Regions from separate parts of the Nonomuraea sp. NPDC049269 genome, predicted to be linked through region 1. Evidence: riboswitches for the same ligand, from Rfam matches in the RefSeq annotation. Region 1 holds a riboswitch; the other holds the start of a gene.
What was found. Region 1 has a riboswitch for cyclic di-AMP ahead of ACGFNP_RS55955 (hypothetical protein). Riboswitches for the same ligand answer to the same signal wherever they lie in the genome.
Positions count from the first base shown of each region.

Region 2: another riboswitch for cyclic di-AMP. It lies ahead of ACGFNP_RS42220 (hypothetical protein); the one in region 1 lies ahead of ACGFNP_RS55955 (hypothetical protein).

Region 1 covers NZ_JBICSO010000014.1:15,899-23,249, reverse strand. Annotated here, with positions in the region: gene ACGFNP_RS55970 (M50 family metallopeptidase) at 1-507, shown strand, start outside; partial or broken gene ACGFNP_RS55965 (M55 family metallopeptidase) at 626-1,024, shown strand; gene ACGFNP_RS55960 (hypothetical protein) at 1,034-1,627, opposite strand; gene ACGFNP_RS55955 (hypothetical protein) at 1,664-2,635, opposite strand; cyclic di-AMP (ydaO/yuaA leader) riboswitch at 2,642-2,784, opposite strand; gene galT (galactose-1-phosphate uridylyltransferase) at 2,854-3,924, opposite strand; gene ACGFNP_RS55945 (DeoR/GlpR family DNA-binding transcription regulator) at 3,921-4,700, opposite strand; gene ACGFNP_RS55940 (50S ribosomal protein bL37) at 4,832-4,909, shown strand; gene ACGFNP_RS55935 (TrpB-like pyridoxal phosphate-dependent enzyme) at 4,959-6,269, opposite strand; gene ACGFNP_RS55930 (uridine kinase) at 6,288-6,923, opposite strand; gene ACGFNP_RS55925 (hypothetical protein) at 6,992-7,258, opposite strand.
Region 2 covers NZ_JBICSO010000008.1:572,603-579,953, forward strand. Annotated here, with positions in the region: gene ACGFNP_RS42190 (glucose 1-dehydrogenase) at 1-118, opposite strand, end outside; gene ACGFNP_RS42195 (MarR family winged helix-turn-helix transcriptional regulator) at 186-614, shown strand; gene ACGFNP_RS42200 (aldo/keto reductase) at 719-1,576, shown strand; gene ACGFNP_RS42205 (PadR family transcriptional regulator) at 1,586-2,095, opposite strand; gene ACGFNP_RS42210 (MDR family MFS transporter) at 2,152-3,600, shown strand; gene ACGFNP_RS42215 (DUF5302 domain-containing protein) at 3,648-3,848, shown strand; cyclic di-AMP (ydaO/yuaA leader) riboswitch at 4,014-4,154, shown strand; gene ACGFNP_RS42220 (hypothetical protein) at 4,343-5,047, shown strand; gene ACGFNP_RS42225 (alpha/beta hydrolase) at 5,097-5,942, shown strand; gene ACGFNP_RS42230 (hypothetical protein) at 6,010-6,381, opposite strand; gene ACGFNP_RS42235 (roadblock/LC7 domain-containing protein) at 6,400-6,783, opposite strand; gene ACGFNP_RS42240 (hypothetical protein) at 6,813-7,351, opposite strand, start outside.

The DNA of each region.
Region 1 (7,351 bases):
ATGCCCACCGAGGTCATGCAGCCGCAGAGCCTCGGCGTCGTCGTCGGCTACATGGGCCAGCTCACCGGCCGGGTCGCCGAGTCGCTGCTGAACCTGCCGCAGAAGATGGTCGGCGTGTGGCACGCCGCGTTCTCCGGCGACAAGCGCGACCCCGAGGGCCCGGTCGGCGTCGTGGGCGCCGGGCGCATGGGCGGTGAGATCCTCTCCTCCGACCTGTCGAGCAAGCAGAAGGTCGCCTTCCTGGTCAACCTGCTGGCCGGGTTCAACCTGGCGATCGGCATGTTCAACCTCATCCCGCTGCTGCCGCTCGACGGCGGCCACATCGCGGGCGGTCTCTGGGAGGGCCTCAAGCGCGGTTACGCCCGCGTCAGGCGCCGCCCCGAGCCCGGGTACGTGGACATCGCCAAGGTGCTCCCGCTCACTTACGCCCTGGCCTTCGTCATGATCATCATGGCCGGCCTGCTTGTCTACGCCGACCTGATCAACCCGCTCACCCTCACCGGCTGACCCGCCTTCTGGCAGCTACGGCGTACCCGCGAAGCCACGGGCCCGCCGACAACCTGCTCGGCGAGCAGCTCGACCGGCGCGCCGACTACGTGGTCGGAGACCCCAAGCCGAACTCAACGCTCTGGTGGCCGCGGCCGTGGGCGTCCCGATAGGGCTGGTCACAGGAGACGACGTGATCTGCGCGGTCGCGGAGAAGACGTTTCCTGGCGTGGTCACCGTCCCGGTGAAGACAGCGCTGGGACGCACGGCCATCAGCAAGCACCCGGCGGTCGCCCGGGAGGCCATCGCCGCCGGGGCCGGCGCCATCTCGGGAACGCTTCGGCCGGTGACCGTCCCCGACGAACTGGCCATAGAGGCCGAACTACGGCCCCATGGGGCCGTGGAGCTGGCCGCCCTGGTGCCGGGCACCGAGCGGACGGGCGCGCGTACGGTCCGCTATCAGGCTGCCAGTCCCAGGACGGCGTTGGACGTGCTCCTTGTCTGGTCCGCGCTGACCAGCCACTATCTCAGCCGCTGAATCACCACCTCAGGCGCCGGCCGGTGCCAGGGCCTGTAGGGGGATCGGCAGCGCCGAATGAGGCCTGTGCATCAGGTCCTCGTCGAGGCGAACACCGCTTTCCAGCTCCACCACGGCCAGGCACGCCGCCGTGATGTCCACTGATGCCGCCGCGCCCTCGCTGTCGTAGCCGCCGGCGAGGATCTTGGTGAAGGGCATCAGAGGGCCGAGGAGGTCTGTCCATGGTGTGGAGGGCAAGGAGGCCGGCTCGGGATGGTCGAGGTATCCCTCAGCGACCCCGTACCGGACGTACATGCTGGTGCTGCCGTTGATGTCGAAGGACACGTACCAGTGCCGGAAGCCGTCGCCGGCCAGCCTCTGGATCATCTGCTCACGGTCACCGAGGTTGACCCAGTCCAGAGTGACGACCCCGGAGCCGACCTGATAGAGGTGGAGGGCGCCCCTGCGGTGCGGCTCATTGGGGGCATGGTCGAAGTGGAGGCGCCTCACGGCATCCTCGACCGACAGAACTCCGGAGTCGGGGACCGTCACCGTGTACGCGAAGGTGTCGAGTCCAAGGTAATCCAGCATGTCGTGGTAACGAGCGACGATGTCATCGAACATGAGGTGATCAACCTTTCTCGGCCGCGGGTCCCCTTGTCAGAACATCGAGATGTGTACATGGTCGAAGTGGTTCTCGGTGATGCTGCCGCGGTCGGACATCGGGCTCCAGCCCGAGCCCTGATTGATCCGCTGCTTCCAGATGACGTACTTGACCCCGAGCTTGTCCTTGTTCTCGATCGCCCAGGCCGCGATGCGGTTGCCGAGTGCCTGGTTGGCCTCGGTGGGCATGGTGCCGCCGGTGCTCATCATGAAGTCGCACGCGCGCCCCAGCGGGTGCTCGCCGCCGCCGCCCGAGCGGAAGCAGCCGACCTCGAACGGCAGTGAGAAGTCCTTCTGGATCAGCCCGCGGATCACCCGCATGCGGGCGGTGATGTTGTCGGCGCCGGACGGGAGCTCGGGCGCCCAGCTGCCGTCCGAGCGGCGGCCGGGGCCGAACGGGATGAGGTCCTTCAGCTTCTTCTGGATGTCCTTGATGAGGTCCTGCGCGTCGTCCCGCTGCTTGGCCACGTTGGCCGCGTCGTCGCGGATCTTCGTCTCCAGGGCGGTCGCCTGGTCCGCGGCCGCCTTCTTCAGGTTCCTCAGGGTGGCCACGCTCTGCACGATCGCCTGCTGCGAGGCCGTGAGCTGCTCCAGCACCGCCGCGCTGGAGCTGTCGCTCGGGAACGTGAGGTTCGGCAGCGAGCCGGTGCCGTTCTGGTACTGCAGCTGCGCGAGCTCGGCGACGCGCTTCTGGGCGGTGACGAGGCTGGCATCCGCCGCCGCGAGCCGCTTCTTGGTCGTCTCCGAGTCCTCTTTCGCCTTGGCGAGTTCGACGCGCTTGAGGTTGTAGGTCTCGATGAGCTTGTCGACCTTCTGGTCGAGCTCCTTCAGCTCCGCGCGGAGCTTGGCTTCGCTGGGCTTGGGCGCGGCCGGCGCGGCCGAAGCCGGTACGGCCGTGAAGGCTCCGAAGGCCACACAAGTGGCGGTGATGAGACCGATGGCAAGACCCGTGGGGGACGCAGTCGCCACGTGAGGGGTTCCTCTCCCTGACTGCCGACCGGGTTAGCTGACGGGTTCGGGCAGGGAGATGCCGCCTTACCACCGAAGTGGATTCACCCCAAGATGCGATGGGTCCCCGGCTCCCAGGTCACGCACCCGGGATTAGGCCAACACCGACCATTTCGGTCGGTGCTTCAGGGGATATTAGTGGTAAACCCAAGGTCATGGCGACTTCAAGCAGAAATCAATTAGAGATCTACCTGTGATCGAAGCATGCGTGCGGCCTCCTCCGGCAGGACATCGTTGACGAACGCGCCCATGGCCGACTCCGAGCCCGCCAGATACTTGAGTTTCCCGGGCGCCCGCCTGATGCTGAACAGCTCCAGGTGCAGATAGGCCAGGTCACGGTCCTGCCGCACCGGCGCCTGGTGCCAGGCCGAGATGTACGGCATGGCGACACCGAACAGCCCGTCGAGCGCCCGCAGCACGGAGGTGTAGAGCGGCGCGAAGGCGGCGCGTTCCTCCTCCGTCAGCGCGGCCAGGTCCGGCGTCTGCCTGTGCGGATACACGTGCACCTCGAACGGCCAGCGGGCGGCGGCGGGTACGAACGCCGTCCACAGCTCGTTGGCCGCCACCACACGCACCCCGGCGGCCCGCTCGGCCGCCAGCACGTCGGCGAACAGGTTGCCGCTCCGGTGCCGGGAGGCCGCGCCGAGCTGGAGCTTGGTCCGCGGGGTCACGTACGGGTAGGCGTAGATCTGCCCGTGCGGGTGCGGCAGCGTGATGCCGATCTCCTCGCCCCGGTTCTCGAAGCAGAAGACCTGCTCCACGCCCTCGATCGCGGACAGTTCGGCCGTACGGTCGGCCCACGCCTCCATGACCAGGCCCACCTGCTCATCGGAGAGCCGCGAGAACGACGACGAGTGCTCGGAGGTGAAACACACCACCTCACACCTCCCCACACCCGGCCGGACCTCACTGAGCCCCCCGGCATCCTCATAAGTCCCGAAATTTCCGGAAAAAGAGGGGAAGCGGTTCTCGAAGACCACCACGTCATAGTCGTGTGCCGGGATCTCCGACGAGCGTGTCTCAGACGACGGGCACAGCGGGCATTCGTCGGCCGGAGGCAGGAACGTACGCGTCTGGCGGTGTCCCGCCATCGCGATCCACTCCTCGGTGAGCGGATCGTAGCGCAGCTCCGACGCCACCGGCCTGGGGTCGAGCGCCCGCCGGTCGATCGCGCTCCGGTCGGCGTCGTCGCGCCGGTCGAAGTAGATCAGCTCTCGGCCGTCGGCCAGGTGGGTGATGGTGCGTTTCACTGCGAGTCCTCCGCGATGATCAGTTCGCCGGCGCGTTCGCCCAGCTCCATGCGTGCCTCCTCGGGCAGCCCCGAGTCGCTGATGACCACGTCGGCCTCCGTCAGTTCGGCGATCGTGCTGATGCCGACGGTGTTCCACTTGGTGTGGTCGGCGGGGATGACCAGCCGGTGCGCCGCGGTCACCAGCTCCCGGTCGGTCTCCGACTCCAGCAGGTTGGGCGTGGTGAACCCGGCCCGCACGCTCATTCCGTGCACCCCGAGGAACAACGTGTCCACGTGCAGCCGGCGGATCGCGGCCACCGCGACCGGGCCGACGAGGGCGTCGGACGGTGTGCGTACGCCGCCGGTCAGCACGACCGTGCGGTCGGCGCGCGGGCTGCGGTGGAAGACGTCGGCCACGGGGATCGAATTGGTGATGACCGTGAGCTCGGGCACCGAGACGAGGTGGTGGGCCAGGGCCCAGGTCGTGGTCCCGGCCGAGAGCGCCACCGCGGTGCCGGGCCGTACCAGCTGGGCGGCGCGGCGCGCGATGGCCTCCTTCTCCTGCTGCTGGCGGGCGGACTTGGCGGTGAAGCCCGGCTCCTCGGTCGAGCCGGGACCCAGCGCGGTCGCGCCGCCGTGTACCTTCTCCAGCAGCCCGCGCTCGGCGAGCACTTCGAGGTCGCGACGGACCGTCATGTCTGAGACGCCGAGCTCGCGAACGAGGTCGGCCACCCGAACGCCGCCGCTGCTGCGCACGCGTTCGAGGATCGCCTGCTGGCGCTGCTGTGCGAGCACGCCCCCGCTCCTTCCAACAGATTCCACCAAATTATGACACGGATATGTTGGGGAATGTTAGGTCGCATGGCTTGTGCGGTAGACCGTGGCACGAGAGGTTGAGAACGCGCACCCGATCATTGGAGGCATCCATGGCCAAGCGATCTCGCAAGACCAAGGCACGCAAGAAGAAGAAGGCCAACCACGGCAAGCGCCCCAACGCGAACTGACGGCGGACCGGCCGCGGTGAGCTCCCTTCACCCCGGCCGGTGAAGCGGCCTAGCCGGGCAGGTCGTGCAGGGCCTCATCGATGCGCTCCTGCGGGAGGGCGTAGTCCTGCATGCGCCCGGACAGGTAACGATCATAGGCGGCCAGGTCGAAGTGGCCGTGCCCGCACAGCGCGGTCAGGATCACCTTCTCCTCGCCGCTCTCCCTGCACCGCAGCGCCTCGGCGATGGTCTCGGCCAGCGCGTGCGTCGGCTCGGGCGCCGGGACGATGCCCTCGGTACGGGCGAAGCGCACACCTGCCTCGAAGCACTCGGTCTGGGACTTGGTCACCGCCTCGAACAGCCCCAGTTCGTACATGTGCGACAGCAACGGCGACATGCCGTGATAGCGCAGCCCGCCCGCGTGGATCGGGTCGGGCACGAACCCGTGGCCCAGCGTGTGCATCTTGAGCAGCGGTGTGAGGCCGGCCGTGTCGCCGAAGTCGTAGGCGTAGACGCCCCGCGTGAACGACGGACAGGCCTCGGGCTCGACGGCGCGTAGCGTCACGTCGAGGTTCCCGGCCAGCTTCTCGCGCAGGAACGGGAAGGTGAGCCCGGCGAAGTTCGAACCGCCTCCGGTGCAGCCGATGATCAGATCGGGCATCTCCGCCAACTGGGCCAGCGCCTCCTCGCCGATCACCGTCTGGTGCATGAGCACGTGATTCAGCACCGAGCCGAGCGCGTAGCGGGCGTCCGGGTTCGCGCCCGCCACCTCGACCGCCTCGCTGATCGCGATGCCGAGGCTGCCCGGCGAGTCGGGGTCGTCCGCCAATACCTTGCTGCCCGCCCCGGTCACGGTCGAGGGGCTGGCGTGCACCGTCGCGCCGTACACCTGCATGAGCGAGCGCCGGTATGGCTTCTGATCATGGGAAGCGCGGACCATCCAGATCTGACACTCCAGATCGAACTGCGCGCAGGCGAAGGCCAGCGCTGAGCCCCACTGTCCGGCGCCGGTCTCCGTGGTGAGCAGCCGTACGCCTTCGCGGGCGTTGTAGTAGGCCTGCGGGACGGCGGTGTTGGGCTTGTGCGACCCGGCGGGGGAGACGCCCTCGTACTTGTAGTAGATCCGGGCAGGCGTGCCGAGCGCCTTCTCCAGCCGCCGCGCCCGGAGCAGCGGGGTCGGCCGCCAGAGCCGGTAGACGTCGAGCACCTCCTGCGGGATGGCGACGTACCGCTCGGTGCTCACCTCCTGGCCGATCAGCTCCATCGGGAACAGCGGCGCCAGATCGTCGGGTCCCACCGGCTGCCGCGTGCCCGGATGCAGCGGCGGAGGCGGCGGCGCGGGCAGATCGGGAACGATGTTGTACCAGTTGCTGGGAGTCACCGACTCAGTGTGCGCCGGTTACCGCCCTCCCTCAATCAGCACCGCCATACGCGCGGGATGATCAGCGCGCACCGCTACGTCGGCGCCCCGCAGCGGATCGGCCTCCCGCTCGTAGCGCGCGTAGGCGGGCAGCCGCCACCGCTCGTTCTCCCCGGTCATCCGCCCCAGCGCCCCCTCGGACAGCCACAGATGGACGCTCACCTCGAACGGCAGCCCCCGGCCCAGCAGCAGCGTCCCGTCGAGCAGCAGCACAGCCCCTTCAGGCAGCGTCTGGTACGGCAGGCGGTACGCGCGGTCGGCACGGCTGTCCCAGAGCGCTCGCAGCACCTTGCCGGACCCCCGGGGCCCCAGCGGCCCGAGCACCTCCCGGGTCAGCGCTCCCGTGTCGAGCCAGTCGTCGTAGAAGGCGTCGGGGTTCGTCCGGCCGTACTCGAGCCTGAGGGACGCGGGCCGCAGGAAATCGGCGGCCGACACCCGCAACACGGCCCTGCCGCGCATCCTGAGCGGCGCGACCAGCTCGTCCGCCAGCCGTTCGGGATGGGCGGGCGGCGCTCCGTCCACGGCGACCCGCGCGTAGGAGCCGCGCGGCAGACCCGCGATCCGCTCGGCCAACTCCTCGACCAGGGCCTCTCGGGAGATCGCTCGCGCACGCATCGATCCGAGCCTACGCGGTCGTACCGCGGCTCAGCGCGGTCGATCAGGCGGTGCCGTGGCGCGCTTGATCAGGCGGTGCCGCGCGGCCACGTGGACCCGTCGTCCTGCCTGGCCCGCTCGGCTGCCCTGCGGACACAGTCGGGGCAGACGGGCACGTGCCTCGACCGGGCCAGCGCTTCCGGCGTGGGGTCGCGCGTTGTGCCCGTCGCGGTCATGTTCGGAGGAAGCGCGGTATCGGGGTCGACCAGGAACATGGTGACGCGTTCCGGGTCGTAGCCGAAGGTACGTTTACAGCCGTAGCACCGGCCGATCGTCGTGATCCCTTTGTCCGCCATACGGCCTCCCTATCGGGCACGCCCCGTTTTCCGAGATCATGAGCGTAACCGAGCTTGGCTCACCAGGCGCGAAAACAGGCGAAACCGACCGCG
Region 2 (7,351 bases), on a different contig from region 1:
CGCCGAGCACCACGGCGGCGCCCGCCCGGGCCAGAGCGTGAGCCGTGACGGCGCCGATGCCGCGGCTGGCTCCCGCCACGACCGCGACCTTGCCACTGAGCGAAGAGTTCGGTTTCATGCCTTAGACGATAGATATCGAAGCATTAGATGTCAAACGATTAGATGCCACTGCTAAAGTGGGCGGCATGACGTCACCCTTTCGGGCACCGATCGGCCTGCGGCTCACCAACACCGCCAGGGCGGCGAGCCGAGCCTTCGACGACGCGCTCGCCGCCGTCGGCGGGTCGGCGCCGATCTGGCAGATCCTCATCTCGATCAAGTCCCGGCAACTGGGCAACCAGCGCGAGCTAGCCGAGGCGGTGGGCATCCAGGGGGCGACGCTGACCCACCACCTCAACGCGATGGAGAGCGGCGGGTTGCTGACCCGCCGCCGGGACCCCGCCAACCGGCGCGTCCACGTGGTGGAGCTGACCGAGGAAGGGGAGCAGCTGTTCCACCGGTTGCGCGAGGTGGCGATCGCCTTCGACGCGCGCCTGCGGGCCGGGCTCAGCGAGGAGCAGATCACCGCGTTCGAGCAGGTCCTGACCCGGCTGGCGGAGAACGTCCGCGACTGAGGGCCAGGGCGCGGCTCACACGTGACCATCCGTTTCACCGGCGCCTGACGGGGGAGAGTGCCCCCGCTGCGGCGTCATTTCGGCGCTTGGGGAGGATGGGGTGCATGAATACGCGACTTATCGGCCAGACCCCTGTAGGCGCCATCGGGCTCGGCGCCATGCCCATGTCCGTACACGGGCACATGCCCGACGAAGCACAGTCGATCAGGACCATTCACGCGGCGCTCGACGCCGGAGTCACCCTCATCGACACGGCCGACGCCTACACGCCGTCGTCCGACCAGGTGGGTCACAACGAGCGGATCGTGGCCAAGGCCCTGGCGAGCTGGACCGGCGACACCAGCGGGGTGCTCGTGGCCACCAAGGGCGGCCACACCCGCACGGTGGACGGCGGCTGGCAGGTCAACGGCCGGCCCGACTACCTGGCCGAGGCGTGCGACCGCTCATTGAAGGCGCTGGGGGTGGAGGCGATCGGGCTCTATCAGCACCACCGGCCCGACCCCGCCGTGCCGTACGAGGAGACGATCGGCGGCCTGCGCGACCTGCTCGACGCCGGGAAGATCGTGATGGCGGGCATCTCCAACGCGAACCCGGAGCAGATCAGGCTCGCCCACGAGATCCTCGGCGGGCGGCTGGCCAGTGTGCAGAACCAGTACTCGCCGCGGTTCCGTTCCAGTGAGCCGGAGATCGACGTGTGCGAGGAGCTGGGGCTGGCGTTCCTGCCGTGGTCGCCGCTGGGCGGCATCAGCTCGGCGTCGGAGCTCGGCGGGCAGCACGCGGCGTTCGCCAGGGTGGCGGCGGAGCGGGGCGTGACGCCGCAGCAGGTCTGCCTCGCCTGGGAGCTGGCGCGCAGCCCGGTGGTGATCCCCATCCCCGGCGCCAGCAGGCCGGAGACCATCGTGGACTCGGCCGCCGCGGCCGACCTCGTCCTCACCGCCGACGAGCTGGCCGCTCTCGCCTGACCACCGCTTTCAGCCGTCGGACGCGCCCCGTAGTTCGGCCAGGGTCTCGTCGGCCCAGGCGAGACCCGCATGGCCCTGGGTGAGACCCAGGCGGAGCGCGTACCGGCCGAAACCCGGGGTGTCCTTGGGCTTGCACTCCAGGACGGCCAGCCGCTCCGCGAACCGCGCCCTGATCCGCTCGACCACCGCGATCGCCGACTCCCGGTCGAGCAGCGGGAGCAGGAACGCCTGGAGCGCCACCTCGCTGCGTGTCGCGGAGCTCGGCTCACGCTCGACCAGCCAGGAGCGGAGCTGGCTCGCGCCCTCAGGCGTGATCGCGTAGAGCTTCCGCCCGCGTGCCCCCTCAGACTCGACCGCCACCAGCCCGTCGGCGGCCATCTTCACCAGCTCCGGGTAGATCTGCGTGTGCCCGGCCTGCCAGACGTGATTGAGCGACCGCTCGAATGATTTCGCCAGGTCGTAACCGCTGGCCGGCCCCGTGGCGTCGAGGAGCCCGAGCAGTGCGATCCGTAGGGACATGTACCTGAGCATAGCGAAGTCTTGACATGTCAGTTCTTACATGTCAATCTCCACGCGTGAATACTGACACGAAGCGCGGAGGCGATGGCCTCCTGTTGGTCGCCGTGCTCGGCGGCATGTTCCTGGCGATGCTCGACCAGACGATCGTCGGCACTGCCCTGCCCCGGATCACCGCGGAGCTGGGCGGCACCGATCTCTACACCTGGGTGGTCACGGCGTACCTGCTGACCTCGACCGTGACCGTGCCCCTCTATGGAAGGCTGTCGGACCAGCACGGCAGGAAGCCGCTGCTGCTCACCGGCATGTCCGTGTTCCTCGTGGGGTCCGCGCTGTGCGGGGTGGCCCAGGACATGACCCAGCTCATCCTGTTCCGCGCGCTGCAGGGCCTGGGCGCGGGCGCGCTGTTGCCGCTGTCGATCGCCCTGGTGATCGAACTGTTCCCGCCGGACAAGGGCGGGGCCCGGGTGCAGGGGGCGATGGGCGGGGTGATGGCGCTCAGCTACCTCGCCGGGCCTTTCCTGGGCGGGCTCTTCACCGACCACGCGAGCTGGCGCTGGGCCTTCTATGTGAACGTGCCGATCGGCCTGGTGCTGATCGGGATCATCGTGCTGCGCCTGCCGCGACAGCCGGGGCACGGCGGCGGGCGGCCGGACTACCTGGGCATCGGGGTGTTCACGGTGGCCATCAGCGCGCTGCTCATCGGCCTGACCGAGAAGGGGCTCGACGCCCACACCTGGACCAGCGTGCCGGTGGTCGGGCCGATCGTGCTGGCTCTGGCGTTGCTGGTGGTGTTCGTGGTGGTGGAGAGGCGGGCCGAGGCGCCCATCATGCCGTTGCACCTGTTCCGTAACCGTACGTACACGCTGGTCAACGTGACGTCGTTCTTCACCGCCTTCTGCATGTTCGCCGGAGTGGTGTTCCTGCCGCGTTACTTCCAGGAGGCGCTCGGCGCCACCGCGACCGAGTCGGGGCTGCGGATCTACCCGCTGACCCTGGCCATGGTGGTGGGCAGCGTCGTCATGGGCGCGCTGATGAGCCGCACGCGCGTCTACAAGCCGTGGCTGGTGGCGGCGCCGTTCCTGCTGGCGGTGGGCGCGCTGCTGTGCTCTGGTCTGACGCTGGACACGCCGCCCTGGGTGCTCGTCGGGTGGATGGCGCTGATCGGCCTCGGCATGGGCCCGATGCTCTCCGGCCTGACGGTGGCCGTGCAGTCCTCGGTGCCGCCCCAGTACATCGGCACGGCCTCGGCCAACCTGACCTTCTTCCGCCAGATCGGCGGCTCGGTCGCGCTGGCGCTCGCCGGCACCGCGTACACTTCCGAGATCACCACAGAGGCGCCGCTGCACGGGCTGGCCGCCGCGCACGCCTCGGCCGCGGCCCTGGTCATTCCCTCGCTGGGCGTCGCGGGCGCCCTCATAGCGCTGGTCGCCCTGATCGCCATGCCCGGCGCGCGCATCGACCGGCAAGCTTCACAGCCCAAGGTCGAGGCTGGTTTCGCGTCCTGAGCGACGCCATGGGAAGCTGTCCTTGTCCCCAACACCAGGAGGTCCTCATGGCGGAAACACCGGAGCCGGAAGTCGACGAAACTCCCGAGGACGAGATGAAGCGCAAGTTCCGCGAGGCGCTGGAGCGCAAGCGCGGACAGCACGCCGACTCGAGCGCGGGTGGCAGGGGCAACGACCCTTCCAAGATTCACGGCGCTCACGGGCCCGCCGCCAGTAAGCGTTCTTTCAGGCGGAAGAGCGGCGGCTGACAAGGGCTTTTCGAGGGGTACGGCATGCCGTACCCCTCTTTTTTCTTGACCTCCTAGGTAGATCTTCGCCCGATTCATGGGCTTATGTTTGCCTTTGTCCGATTATCTCCATATAGTCCATGACAGTTACCAGCCGGTGACCAGGCGCTTCAGCAGAGAGGCGCCGACCGGCAGGCGCCGAATCCCGCTCAGGCGAGAACCGGGGAACCACCGTTCCTTAGGGGTGAATCCGACCACAGTCGGTCGGTAGGGCATCTCCACGCCCGAACCCGTCAGCTAACCCGGTAGGCGAGATGGAGAGGACACCTACCGCATGCGTTACCTTCCTGCCGTGCCGCCCGTCCGCGTGTTGTCATCCGCCCACGACTGACCGGCACCTTCCCCCAAGCTCTTCCCGCGCTCCGCGTAGCGACCGTTAGGCACTCCGCCCGGCTACGCCTTTCTGCTGCGAGCGCTCTCTCCCCCTGTACCCGTATAAAGGACTTTGCTGCTCCATGTCTGTTCGCTCTGCCATGCTCACTGCCGCCCTCGTCGGCGCTCTGTCCATCGGAGCCGCCACCGCCGCACACGCCGACTCCGGCACTGACAAGAAGGTCCTGCTCAAGGGTTCGACCACGGCGTCCTACTTCTGGGACGACTCCTCCGGTCGCGCCGGGGACACCGGACTGCCGGCCAGCGGCAAGCCCATGCAGAAGCGTCTCGCCGCCAGCCCGAGCTGGCCGCTCATGACAGAGGGCTACGTTGTCTACAAGGGCAAGAAGATGCCCTTCTTCGTCGGTGACCGCGGCCCGGGCGTGCCGTCCTCCAGCGGTGTCATGCTCGACCTCGACGCCAAGACCTTCGCCGACCTGACCGGCGGCCGCTTCAACTCCAGCACGCTGGGTGTGGACGGCAACGGCGGCAAGGGCCACATCAAGGTCGACTACATCATCACCAAGTGGGGCAACGGCCCGGGCAAGAAGAACTACCCGGTCGCCTTCTCCACCGGTGCCTACGCCCGCGTGGACCACAACCCCGCCAAGCCCCCGAAGATCGTCACGGCTCAGAAGACGACCCCCAAGCAGGCTCCGGGCGCCAACGTGCCCGCGGTGCCGGTGGCCGACAAGAGCGTCGCTCTCGACGGCGCCGTGGTGGGGGCCGGGCTGGCGATCGTCGGCGGCGGCGTGATGGTCGGTCGTAAGCTCCTCCTCCAGCGCTGACGGCCTGTCGGTCTTTGCTTCGCGGGAAACAGAATGTCATTCTGATCCCGTGACCAAGCATGCAGTCGCCAACGGCATCCAGATCGCCTACGAGACCTTCGGCTCGTCCGACGGACGTCCCCTGCTCCTCATCATGGGGCTCGGCGCCCAGCTCATCCACTGGGACGACGAGCTCTGCGAGCTCCTGGCGGAGCAGGGCCATCACGTCGTCAGGTTCGACAACCGTGACGCCGGACTCTCCACGCACCTGCACGACGAGGGCGTTCCCGCATTGGGGACGTCCTCGTCGTATTTGCTGGACGACATGGCCGACGACGCCGCCGGGCTGATGGACGCCCTCGGCTGGACCGCCGCCCATGTGGTGGGCGCCTCGATGGGCGGGATGATCGCCCAGACGCTCGCCATCCGGCACCCCGAACGCGTGCTGACCCTCACCTCGATCATGTCGACTCCCGGCCCGGACGTGGCCCCGCCCACGCCGGAGGCCAGCGCGGTGCTGCTCGCACCGCCCGCGGCCGATCGGGCGGGCGTCCTCGCCCAGGCCCTGGCGACTTGGTCCGTGATCGGCTCGCCCGGCTTCGACCTGGACCGGGAGCGCATCGTCCGGATGTCCGGCCAGGCGTACGACCGGAGCTTCGACCCGCCGGGCACGACCCGCCAACTGGCCGCGATCCTGGCTTCCGGCGACCGTACGGAACAGCTCGGCACAGTGGGCGTGCCCACCCTGGTCATCCACGGCGAGGCCGACCGGCTCGTCCCGGTCGCCGGTGGCCTGGCCACGGCGGCGGCGATCCCGGGCGCCAGGCTGCTGACGTTCCCCGGCATGGGCCACGATCTGCCCAAACCGCTCTGGCCGGAGATCGTCGACGCCATCACCAAGCTCACCACCGGCTGACCTGCCGGAGAGCGCTGGAGGACGGTGGCTCGCGTTCGCCGCGCCCGTACGCGAGCCACCGGGTCTGTCAGACCTCCAGCTTCTCCTCGATGCCGCGTAGCTGGTGCCTGGCCATCGCCAGGTTGGCCCGCCCCCGGTCCATGGCGAGATAGAGGAACAGCCCCTTGCCGCCGCGTCCGGTGATCGGCCGGATGATGTGGTACTGGCCGCTGAGCGTGATCAGGATGTCCTCGATGGATTCCTTGAGCCCCAGCGAGTCCATCGTGCGCAGCTTGGCCTTGACCACTTCCGTGTTACCCGCCGCGGCGACCTGGAGATCCAGGTCCTTCGAACCGCCGAGCGCGCCCAGCGCCATGCCGCTGCCGTGGTCGACGATCGCCGCTCCGATCGAGCCGTCGATCGTCATCATCTCCTTGAGAGAGACGTCCATGCTGGCCATGCCTTCCTCCGTTCAAGGTCAGTGAATCCGTGCTGCGATGGCGGCCACGCTGGCCGCCGTCTTGCGGCCCTCCAGCCGGAGGAGCCCGAGATTGGTGCCGGGCTCAGCCAGGACTGTGAGGACGATGGTGGGGCCCGCCGCGTAGAAGGCGGCGAAGCCGGCGGTGCCGGAGATGAGCGTCTCCTCCAGTACGCCCTGGCACGTCATGATCGTCATTCGCCTGCTCAGCGCGAGCAACGCCGCCGACAACGCGGCGGTCTGCTCGCTGTTGCCGTTGGCTCTGCCGCCGTTGTCGCAGGCGATGGTCATGCCGTCGACCGTGCAGGCGACGCTCCCGCTGATGTCCGGGGTGCGCTCGCGCAGGAGAACCATCTCCCTCAGCACCTCTTCACACAGCTTCACCGGTGGCCTCCTTTGCGGGCGGAGGAACCTCATGACAGCTCCTCCAGTGCCTTCTTCAGGCGCATCAGCAGGGCCAGGTCCGTGGGGTCCGCCGAGATCGGCGGGCCGAGCGGCAGCCCCCGGGCATCGGAATCGTGTGGTGGCCGCTGATCCGCCGAGCCACGCACCCGCCGCGGCAGCGCGCCCCGCCGATCCACGACGGCCTGCGCCGCGCCGTCTTCGGGGGCTTCTGTCGCGTCGTCTGGGGCGCCTGCCGCGTGCCGTGCCGTGCCTTCCTTGGTGGCCCGTGTTGTGGTCGCGCCCTTGTACGGGCCGTCTTTGGCGGGCTCTTGAGGTGGTGCCAGCAGCCCGGCCGCGGCCATCCTCCGTACGGCCAGCAGCACCGAATAGCCCGACCTGCCGAGTCGTTTGGCCAGGTCAAGCGGTGTCGCCTCGGCATCGGCCCCGGTGACGACCTCCCACTGGACCGAGTCCAGCGTCACCCCGTTCCCCGGCAGCCGCGGCAGCGGCCGTACCGGCGCCGTGTCCAGCTGGGCGGACGGCCAGATCTGCGCGAGATAGGCCCGGC